DNA from 2 places in the Arthrobacter sp. NA-172 genome. Region 1 is predicted to be linked to the other one. Evidence: riboswitches for the same ligand, from Rfam matches in the RefSeq annotation. Region 1 holds a riboswitch; the other holds the start of a gene.

The links. Region 1 has a riboswitch for S-adenosylmethionine ahead of ACF0H6_RS17455 (hypothetical protein). Riboswitches for the same ligand answer to the same signal wherever they lie in the genome.
Positions count from the first base shown of each region.
Region 2: linked by a shared signal. The riboswitch ahead of ACF0H6_RS04830 (aminotransferase class V-fold PLP-dependent enzyme) and the one ahead of ACF0H6_RS17455 (hypothetical protein) in region 1 are both predicted to bind S-adenosylmethionine.

Region 1 covers NZ_JBINOT010000003.1:719,755-724,965, reverse strand. The annotation lists gene ACF0H6_RS17470 (ammonium transporter) at 1-415, opposite strand, end outside; gene ACF0H6_RS17465 (helix-turn-helix domain-containing protein) at 666-1,241, opposite strand; partial or broken gene ACF0H6_RS17460 (sodium:solute symporter) at 1,546-3,080, shown strand; SAM riboswitch class IV at 3,197-3,317, shown strand; gene ACF0H6_RS17455 (hypothetical protein) at 3,332-3,652, shown strand; gene ACF0H6_RS17450 (hypothetical protein) at 3,690-3,878, opposite strand; gene ACF0H6_RS17445 (VIT1/CCC1 transporter family protein) at 4,147-5,211, shown strand, end outside.
Region 2 covers NZ_JBINOT010000001.1:957,969-963,179, reverse strand. The annotation lists partial or broken gene ACF0H6_RS04845 (MFS transporter) at 1-49, shown strand, start outside; gene ACF0H6_RS04840 (metal-dependent transcriptional regulator) at 58-771, opposite strand; gene ACF0H6_RS04835 (class I SAM-dependent methyltransferase) at 801-1,577, opposite strand; gene ACF0H6_RS04830 (aminotransferase class V-fold PLP-dependent enzyme) at 1,630-3,042, opposite strand; SAM riboswitch class IV at 3,078-3,190, opposite strand; gene hisN (histidinol-phosphatase) at 3,352-4,164, opposite strand; gene rsgA (ribosome small subunit-dependent GTPase A) at 4,277-5,211, opposite strand, start outside.

The sequences.
Region 1 (5,211 bases):
CACGTTCGGCCACCGCTCCACTGATGAGGGCAACGGTGATGATCGCGAAGGTGGCCTGGAAGCCTATGAACACCATGTCCGGCAGCCCGGGGGCTTTTCCGCCAATGACGCTGGCCAGACCACTGAGTCCGAAGTTCGCGAAGGGGTCTCCGATGAAGCCGCCGAGCGTATCCGGGCCAAACGCGAGTCCGTAGCCCCACAGGGCCCAGACCACCGCAACGACGCCCATCGCGCCGAAGCTCATCATCATGATGTTAAGGACCGATTTCATGCGGACGAGGCCGCCATAGAAGAACGCCAAACCGGGCGTCATGAGAAGTACAAGGGCGGAAGCTGCGAGCATCCAGGCTGTGGAGCCGGGATCCAGGGTCTGGGGATTAACATCCAGCCCTACGCTAAAAAGTGCTGAGTTCATTTCGGGAGCCTTCCTGCATATACGGCGCTCCATGGCGCCCGCACGGCGAGACCATTTTTTAAAACGAACAGGTCCTGATATCTGGCGAGATACCGACCTTGACGAGTAAACCTGACTCGAACGTACCGCCGCCCTGTTTCGGCATTCGGCACGAATCATTTCGGGCACGTAACACGGCAGACCGGTGCGTTAACTTCTGAAGTCCGCCAGGTTTCCGGCGTGTAACGGGAGGCGTGTCGCGAGGATCGCGTCAGCGGCTGGCTGCAGGCACCAGGATCCAGAGCACCTCAACGGGCTCGTCCGTGGGGTTGACCCACGTGTGGGGTTCGCGGCCCGGGAAGGAGAGCGTGTCCCCCTCTTCGAGCTCATACTCCTCGTTGGTGAGGATCAGCTTGATGCGCCCTTTCACCACGTGCAGGACATCGACGTCGCAGTCAACGGCGTAAAGTTCGGCTTCTCCCCGGCCGCGAGGCTCGATGGTGGCCTGCAGAATCTGCAAACGGCGTTCGGACCGGGCTGTCAGGAGCCGCTCCACGATCCCCTGCCCGCCGAGCGAAATCCGCGGACCATCATCGCGCCGCGTCAAGTGGGTTTCGGGGGCAGCAAAAAGATCGCCAATCGATACCGAAAGGACTTGGCAAAGCGTCACCAGGGAAGCGACCGACGGCGATGTCAGGTCCCGCTCGACGCGGCTCAGAAACCCTTTGGTCAGGCCTGTGGCGTCAGCGACCTGTTCTATGGTGAGCCGCTGCGATTGGCGGGCGGCACGGATTCTCGAACCGATGGCAACGGGTACGTTGCTCGGTTCAACGGGGAGAGCCTTCATTCACGAACCTTTCAGGCCGTTGCTGCGGCCCTGTCATTGCAGCAATAGTAGCCGGATCGCCGGCATGGCCGTCGTTTAAACCACCTGAAGTGTTGGCGTCGCGCGTCCTGGGAACGGCGGCGTCTTGACTGTAACTCGCATCACTACGTATCCTCATAGGCAACAAGTGTTGTTTGTGAGGCACACATCACAGACTCCTCTCCCCAATCACCAGCGCAGAGATCTTCCGCGACCCGCATGCATTCCGAGCGGGAAGGCGTCGGAATTCCCCAGAAACTCTGCGCGTCAGTCTCAGGAGCCAACCGTGGACTCTTCGTTCATCAACATTGCGATCGTGGTGGTGTATTTGCTCGCCATGCTGGCCTTCGGCTGGTGGGGCAAATCCCGCACCAAGAACAACAGCGACTTCCTGGTGGCAGGCCGCCGGCCTGGGTCCGATGCTCTACACCGGCACCATGGCCGCCGTCGTCCTCGGTGGTGCCTCGACGGTTGGCGGCGTCGGCCTCGGCTACAAGTTCGGCATCTCCGGCATGTGGCTGGTGGTCGCCATCGGTTCGGGTGTGCTCCTCCTGAGCCTGCTTTTCGCCGGCACCATCCAGCGGCTGAAGATCTACACGGTCTCCCAGATGCTGAGCCTGCGCTACGGCCAGCGGGCCACGCAGACCTCCGGAATCGTCATGTTGGCCTACACCCTCATGCTGTGCGCCACGTCCACCGGCGCCTACGCCACCATCTTCGTTGTCCTGTTCGGCTGGGAGCGCTGGCTCGCCATCGCCGTCGGTGGCGCCATCGTCCTGATCTACTCCACGATCGGCGGCATGTGGTCCATCACGCTCGCAGACCAGGTGCAGTTCATCATCAAGACAATCGGCATCTTCTTCCTGATGCTCCCGTTCGCACTCAACGCCGCAGGCGGCTTCGACGGCATCCGTGCCCGTGTTGACGCCAGCTTCTTCCAGCTGGACGGGATCGGCGCCCAGACCATCATCACGTACTTCGTGGTGTACACCCTTGGCCTGCTGATCGGCCAGGACATCTGGCAGCGCGTCTTCACCGCCAAGACTCCCAAGGTGGCCCGTTGGGGCGGCGCCACCGCTGGCATCTACTGCGTCCTTTACGGCGTCGCCGGCGCTTTGATCGGCCTGGCCGCCCGCGTTGCCCTGCCCAACATCGACGTCAAGGCCCTGGGCAAGGACGTTGTCTACGCCGAGGTGGCCACCCACATCCTGCCGATCGGCATCGGCGGCCTGGTCATGGCCGCAGCAGTCGCCGCGATGATGTCCACCGCTTCCGGAGCCCTCATTGCCGCAGCAACGGTGGCCCGCGCCGACGTGGTTCCGTTCGTGGCCAGCTGGTTCGGCAAGACGATCAACACCAACGACTCCGAAAACCCCGAGCACGACGTCAAGGCCAACCGCTACTGGGTCCTCGGCTTGGGCATTGTGGCGGTGTTGATCTCCATGGCAGCGCAGGACGTTGTTGTTGCCTTGACCATCGCGTACGACATCCTGGTGGGCGGCCTCCTGGTCGCCATTCTGGGTGAGCCTGGTCTGGAAGCGCGGCACGGGCATCGCCGCTGCGTGGTCCATGGCGGTCGGCTCCGTGCTGACACTGGGCTTGCTGGTGGCCTACGCAACAGGGATTATCGCCAGCGAAGACGGCGTCTACGCCAACGAGCCCATCTACTACGGCCTTGGCGCGTCGCTGCTGGTCTACGTGGTGCTCTCCTTGCTCACGCCTCCCACGGAGCCCGCGGTCCGCGAGGCCTGGGAACGCCGCGTTGCCGGAGCGGTCACCGAGGATCTCCCCGTGGATGTCCACCCGGTGGCCACCCACTGAGCTTCACGGAATTAGTCACTGCGAATTAATCACGACGGCATAGTAATCACGACGACGGCGCCGCACCTTCTCCTTCGAGGGGTGCGGCGCCGCGTCTGCATGTAATGTAGGAACAGCTTCAAGAGATGTGGCGCCAAGCTCCGACTTGCCACACGCCAACCCCATGTTCACGGGTGGTTCGGATGAAGAAGCGGCCCGACCCCGGACCAGAGACAACCGAGCGGGCAAGAGCAACTCCACAGGAGAAGGCCATGCCTTTCGAAAACGGCGCCACCGCCACAGTCCAACTCACCACCCGCTCCAGCACCCCGTTGTTGTCCCGTCCCCGCCGGGTTGACGAGTTCGTCCGGGTGATTCCCGGCGTCGACCTCTCGCGGGGCTCCATCACGTTCGTGGTGGACGGCCGGCTGGAACGCCATTGGCATCACGAGCCGCGGCTTATTACCCAAGCACTGACAAAAGCGGTCCAGCCTGCGCGCTGGTTCCCGGCGACGCGAAAGCTCACCCTCACGGTTGCGGCAACCGGGCACCGCGCGGGCGTCGAGCGGCATTTCATCCTGAGCGCGTTTTAGGCGCCGGGATTTAGCAAGTCGGTTCAGCGAGTCGGAGCTATTCGATCTCTTCGTCCTCACGGCGCTCCTCGGCGTCGAGCGGGACTACCCGTTCGTCGTCGTCGAGGACCTCGGGTTGCTCCTCCCAGTCCTCGTCCACCTCCAGGTCTTCGCTGTAGTCATAGGCGGGATCGGTCTCGACCGTGGGACGGTCGGGGTGGGGGGCGTGGGTCTCGGTGCTGTCCATGGTGCAACCTCCGTTCGACGTGCCGCTGAGCCCATCGCACAGGCACATGAGGCAGCCGGTCACCACGCTACCCCGCCAATTCGTGGACCCTGTCCATCCATCCCAGCACTGCCCCATCCGAGGGTCAAGACCCAGCGGGCGGGGTGGCCGGTTTGAGGTGCGCCTAAAACTATCGCTAAGGATTGCCAGCCGAAAAACCGCGGAAAATGGCGATAAAGTGAAGCTGCAATGAGGCGATGAAGCCCGCCCCAGCAACCCAGGAGTCCCGGTGCGCCCGCACACAAAATCCCCGCATCCAAACAGCCCGTTCGAGGACACACGGAGCGAAACGGCTCCCCCGTCGTCGTCGGACATCAAGCGTTGGCGGCAGTACTTGGCCGACGAACGCGCCGAGGCCGCCGTGTATCGCCAACTGGCCCAGCGCCGCGACGGCGAAGAACGCGAGATCCTTTTGGCCCTCGCAGAGGCCGAAGGCCGCCATGAGGCGCACTGGCTCAAGCTCCTCGGTGAACACGCAGGTATGCCGAAGGCAGCCTCCATCCGCAGCCAGATGCTCGGATTCCTGGCCCGGAACTTCGGTTCGGTTTTCGTACTGGCCCTCGCCCAACGCGCCGAAGGCCGCTCCCCTTACGCGAAGGATCCGGCCGCAACGCGTGCCATGGCGGCCGACGAACAAATTCACGAAGAAGTAGTCCGGGGCCTGGCGACCCGCGGCCGGAACCGCCTGTCCGGCACCTTCCGCGCCGCCGTCTTCGGGGCCAACGATGGCCTGGTCAGCAACCTTTCGCTCGTCATGGGCATGGCAGCCACGGGCGTCCCGGCCACTGTGGTCCTGTTCAGCGGTGTCGCCGGCCTGTTGGCGGGCGCGCTGTCCATGGGAGCCGGCGAATACGTCTCCGTCCGCTCGCAACTGGAGCTCCTGAAGGCCACCCGCCCCACCCAGGCCACTCTGACTGCGGCCCCGTCCCTGGACATCGAACACAACGAATTGGTCCTCGTCTACCTGGCCCGGGGCATGTCCCACGAGGCTGCCGAGCACCGGGCGGCCGAACGCATGGGCCTCTACAGTTGCGATTGCGATCCCAGCTTTTCGCTCCATCCTGAAGCGGAGGAGACGGTGAACGAGCACGAGGCTGTCGGATCCGCCTGGGGCGCTGCCATTTCCAGCTTCTGTTTCTTCGCTTCGGGAGCAATCGTTCCCATCCTGCCGTTTATCTTCGGCATGACCGGCTTCGCAGCGCTTGCCGTGGCCGGTACGTTGGTGGGCATCGCGCTTCTGTCGACGGGCGCCGTCGTCGGCTTGTTGTCCGGAACTTCACCGCTGACCCGCGGC
Region 2 (5,211 bases), on a different contig from region 1:
GGAAGGCCCAGCCCCCGACGACGGCGGTGCGGCCGCCCAGCACGCCTGACAGTTTCGTCAGCGTTCCGCGAGGACGCAACCTTCGTGAGCTGCGTCCGTGGCCACCCATAGCGAAGAAGTTACTTCATCGGCGAGATCGTAATCGCGGCTGCCCGGGCCCTTGCCGATCCGGACCACCAGCGCACCGCCAAACGGCTTGCGGCCAATCACCTGGACACTGGCATCGAGGTCTATTTCCTCGGCAGCCAGGTAACGCAGCAGCTCCGGGTTGTCGTCGCTGATCCGGGTGATCTTCCCAGAGTGGCCGTCGTCGAGTTCGATCATCCGGTGCGCGTGGGGCAATGTCACCGAACCGTCCGCCGCCGGAATGGGATCGCCGTGCGGATCGCGTCCGGGATTGCCAAGCTTCGCTGCCATGCGATCGATGAAGGTGTCTGAGACCGCGTGCTCCAGCATCTCGGCCTCGTCATGGACTTCGTCCCAGCTGTAGCCCAATTCCCTGACAAGATACGTCTCGATCAGGCGGTGCCGGCGGACCATGCCCAGCGCAAGCCGGACTCCCTGAGGCGTCAGCGTGACTGCGCTGTACGGCTGGTGGTCCACGAGGCCCTGGCCCTTGAGTTTCCGGACCATTTCCGAGACGGAAGAGTTGGCGACGCCCAGCCGCTGCGCCAGCTGCGAGGACGTGATGGGTTTGTCCTGCCACTCCGTAAAGGAGTAGATGACCTTGACGTAGTCCTCGATCGAGGAGGAGGGCGCACTGGTCTTCACGGTCCCAAGCCTATCGTGAACCGGCGCGCTCAGACCTTCCGCGCCCGCCAGCTTTGCGTGAGATAGGGCAACGGGATAACCTCGCCCTCGGAATGGCCCAGGCGCTCGGAGAGATACCACTGCAGATTCCCCATGACCTTGGCCCGGGTAGCGTCATTGGCTCTCAGGTAGTAGCTTCGCGACTTCACCAATTCGAGAATGTCGGCCGGGGTCACGGGATCTTCCCAACGCGTCCGGTGGCTCTCTAGGCCCGCGAACTCGGGGCCAATCACGGGCCGGAAATCCGGTTTGTGGACATCGCCGGCATGCATGATGCGGGACAAGCGGTGAACCCAGGGCACGGAGGTATCCAATTGGTTCCAGATCAATCCGATCACCCCCTGGGGCCGGAGGATCCGGGCGATCTCGGTGCTGGCTGCGAGGGGATCGCACCAGTGCCAGGCTTGGGCAACGCTGACGACGTCGAATGCTGAGTCCGCCAGTCCCGTCGCTTCTGCCGTTCCCTCCAAAGAGACGACCTGCGGATACATCCTGCGGAGCTGGGTGAGCATGTCCGTGGAAGGGTCGACGGCGGACACGTTCAGTCCGCGTTCCACCAGGAGCGCCGTGAATTTTCCGGTGCCGGCACCGACGTCGGCCGCGTCCCGCGCCCCGCCCGGCAAGAACCAGTCTGCGGAATCCGGGGGGTAGCCGGGCCGGACGCGGTCATAGTGTTCGCCGCCGTCCTGGAAACTCTGGCCAAGCTCAAGGCGCCGTTCCTCGTAGAGCTTGGGGCCGGCTGAGGTGCCTGTGGATCGCGGGGCCACGCAGGGACTCCTTTAGGGTGATGATGAAAAATACCCTACGAATCTACCGCAATCAGTCGGTGCTGCAGGGGGCCGCGCCTGCGGTTCCCGGAGTGTTGGGTGCCCACTCCGGGTAGCTGCGGTGGTCGTTCGAAGGCACCCAACGGCCGGCATCCACGACGTAGTCCCAGCCCAGGCCATTGCTCTTGAGCGCCCTGATCCCTGTGATGAGCCGGGTGGCGTCCTCGAGCCGCGAGCCCACGCCGAAGCTGGCGCGCAGGGATCCGGACGGAAGGCCAAGGCGCTTGAGCAGCGGGTGTGCGCAAAAGCGTCCGTCGCGCAGGCCAATGCCGTGCTCGGCTGCAAGATAAGCCGCCACCAGGCCGGCGTCGTAACCCTGAAGGGAGAAGTTCACCACGCCAATGGTGTCCTGGGGATCGGTATCGCTGAAGATGTGGTGGACGGTCACGCCCTCGATCTCGTTGAGGCCCTCGACCAAATGCGTCCGGATGGCGGCTTCGTGTGCGTGCCATTGGTCGTGGTCGAGGCCGGCAATGACTTGGGTGGCCCGGGCGAGGGTGGCAGCACCGAGCACATTCGGCGAGCCGCCTTCGTGCCTGGCCGGTCCTGTCGCCCAACTGACGGAGTCCAGGCGTGCCTCGCGGACGGCTCCGCCTCCTGCCAGATGGGGAGTGCCGGCGTCGAGCCAATCAGAGCGGCCCACCAGTACACCTGCGCCAAAGGGCGCATAGAGCTTGTGCCCCGAGAAGACCAGGTAATCAACGTCCGCGGCGGCGACATCTATGCGGCGGTGCGGAGCGAGCTGTGCGGCGTCCACCACTATGCGCGCCCCGAATTCATGAGCCAGGGCCGCAAGGGCCGTGATGGGCAGGATCTCGCCGGTCACGTTCGAGGCGCCGGTGACTGCCAGAAGGCTGATGCCACCTTGGGAGAGGGCCGTTCGAACCTTGGCGATAGTCTCCGCCAAGGTTCCCGCTGCCACAATGCTGCGGTGCGGGACGCCTTGCCAAGGCAGCAGGTTGGCGTGGTGCTCGATGTCCAAGTACAGGACTTCGCCGGTGTGCCGGCCATCCTCTACGGGCAGGCAACCGGCCAGAAGGTTGAGGGAGTCGGTGGTGTTGCGGGTGAATATGACGGAATCGTCCGCCCGGCCGCCAACGAAATCACGGACGATGTTGCGGGCGTTCTCATAGACCGAGGTGCTGATCTGGGAGGCATAGCCTGCGCCGCGGTGGACGCTCGCGTAGTACGGGAGGATTTCGTTGAGATACGCCGAAACCACGGTCAGGGCAGGTGCTGATGCGCCGTAGTCAAGGTTGGCGTAGCGGACATGGCCGCCTTGGATCAGGGGGGCCTGAAGCTCGGCCCCGGTGACGGCGGCCAATGGACGCGACGCCGTGGCGTTGCTGCCCTGCGCGGCACGGGGAGCGCCAATAGCGGAAGAAGTAAACGTGGCTGTGCTCATGGGACCTCACTCAAGAGGGACCCCTGCGTGCAGGGGGTCCGCGCTTGCCGCATCCATTCCGGACCGGCCGGGTCGTCACCCGGGGCACCCCGCCGCGATGGAGGGTTGCCGGCCAGCAAACCGGGGTTTCGCGCTGGCACTCGTGACCTATAAAAAGAGTAGGACACCCACAAGGCCGGTTCCAATGTGACCGGCGATTGTTAAGCGGATTATTACGGTCAACGAAAAATGTGCCTTCCGCCGAATAAAAAGTGGCGGACGCCCCGAAAAGGGAGCGTCCGCCGTCGATTATTCAGTGATCAGGATTGTTCAGAGGAGATCGTCGAGCTCCGGGTTCAGCCGCTTGAGGACCTCGGAGTGCAGGATCGAGTTCGTGGCAACGGCATTTCCGCCAAAGGGACCATCCGCGCCTTCCAGCGAGGTGAAGCGTCCGCCGGCCTCCGTTACGATCGGCACCAAAGCGGCCATGTCATAGAGCTGGAGTTCCGGCTCGGCGGCGATGTCCACGGCGCCCTCGGCCACCAGGCAATAGGACCAGAAATCCCCGTAGGCGCGGCTACGCCAGACATCGTTCTCAAGGCCGAGGAAGTTGTCGAGCGAACCGTGCTGCTTCCATTCGGAAAGCTCGGAGTAGGAAAGTGATGCATCCTCGATGCGTGACACATTGGAGACCTTCAGGCGGGTGGCCGCGGCGAGCGACCGGCCCATGTAGGCCCCCGATCCCTTGGCCGCCCACCAGCGCTTGCCGAGAGCCGGAGCGCTGACGAGACCCACCACTACCTCGCCCTCGTCCACCAGGGCGATCAGCGTTGCCCAGACGGGAACTCCACGCACAAAGTTCTTGGTCCCGTCGATGGGATCAATGATCCAGCGCCGCGAGCCGTGCCCCGTGCTGCCGAATTCTTCTCCGAGAACGGCGTCGCGGGGACGGGAACGGGAGAGCTGCCCGCGGATTGCCTCCTCGGCCGCCCTGTCTGCATCGGTGACGGGGCTCAGGTCCGGTTTGGTCTCTACCTGAAGGTCCAGTGCCTTGAACCGGTCCATGGTCAGGGAATCGACGGAGTCGGCCAGGACATGGGCCAGCCGCAGGTCGTCGTTGTAGCTCGAATCGGGTTGGATCATGGTTCCAAACTATCGTCAATTTGCCGGTGAAACGGGGAGGTAGGACGGCAAGGGCCACGCCGTTGCTTCGCGCTGAGGATTAGTCGGCGCTGCTTTTTGCTAACGCCGCTTTTTAGTTGACGCTGCCTAGTTCCTTGGTTTCCTGGGCTTCCAGCCGCGGGTCTGCGCCAAGGAGCCTGCGCAACGACGCGAGGCGGGCGGGACCCGACTCTCCGGCATGCCCGTCGGCGACCCACGAATCCAGGCCGCAACGGACAGCGGTTGCGTCGTGTTTGCAGCCTCGCTCGCACACTTCCGTTCCCGGTTCCAGGTCCGGGAACGCATGGAGGATGCGGTCCGGGTTCACATGGGCGAGGCCGAAGGAGCGGATCCCGGGGGTGTCGATGATCCAGCTGCCGTCGGGGGCCTCGTTGAGTTTCAGGGCAAGGGCGGAGGATGAGGTGTGGCGGCCACGGCCCGTCACCGCGTTGACTCCGCCGGTGGCGCGCTCGGCACCGGTCAGGGCATTCACCATGGTGGATTTTCCGACGCCGGAGTGGCCCAGCAGCACTGTGACCTTGCCGTCGAGGTAGTCCCGCAGCTGTCCCACAGCATCCCCATCAAGCCGGGCGGACAGGCCGTCGTCGGAACGGGCGTCGATGCCGGAGGCGCCGGCATCCGCCGTGCGGCTGATGATGATCGGGAAGCCCAGGCTCACATAGTTGGCCAGAAGCTCTGTCGGATCCTTGACGTCCGCCTTGGTGACGAGCAGTAAAGGTTCGATCCCGGCGTCGTACGCTGCCACCAAAGCGCGGTCGATAAATCCGGTGCGGGGCTCCGGATTGGCGGCCGCAACCACCACCACGAGTTGATCGGCGTTCGCCACCACGGCCCGTTCGATGGGATCCGTGTCATCGGCGCTTCGTCGCAGGAGGGTCTTGCGCTCCTGGACTCGTACCAGCCGGGCGAGCGTGTCCGGCGCTCCGGACACATCACCAACAAGTGCCACGAAGTCTCCCGGAACCACGGGGGAGCGGCGGAGTTCACGGGCGCGCGCCGCAATGACTA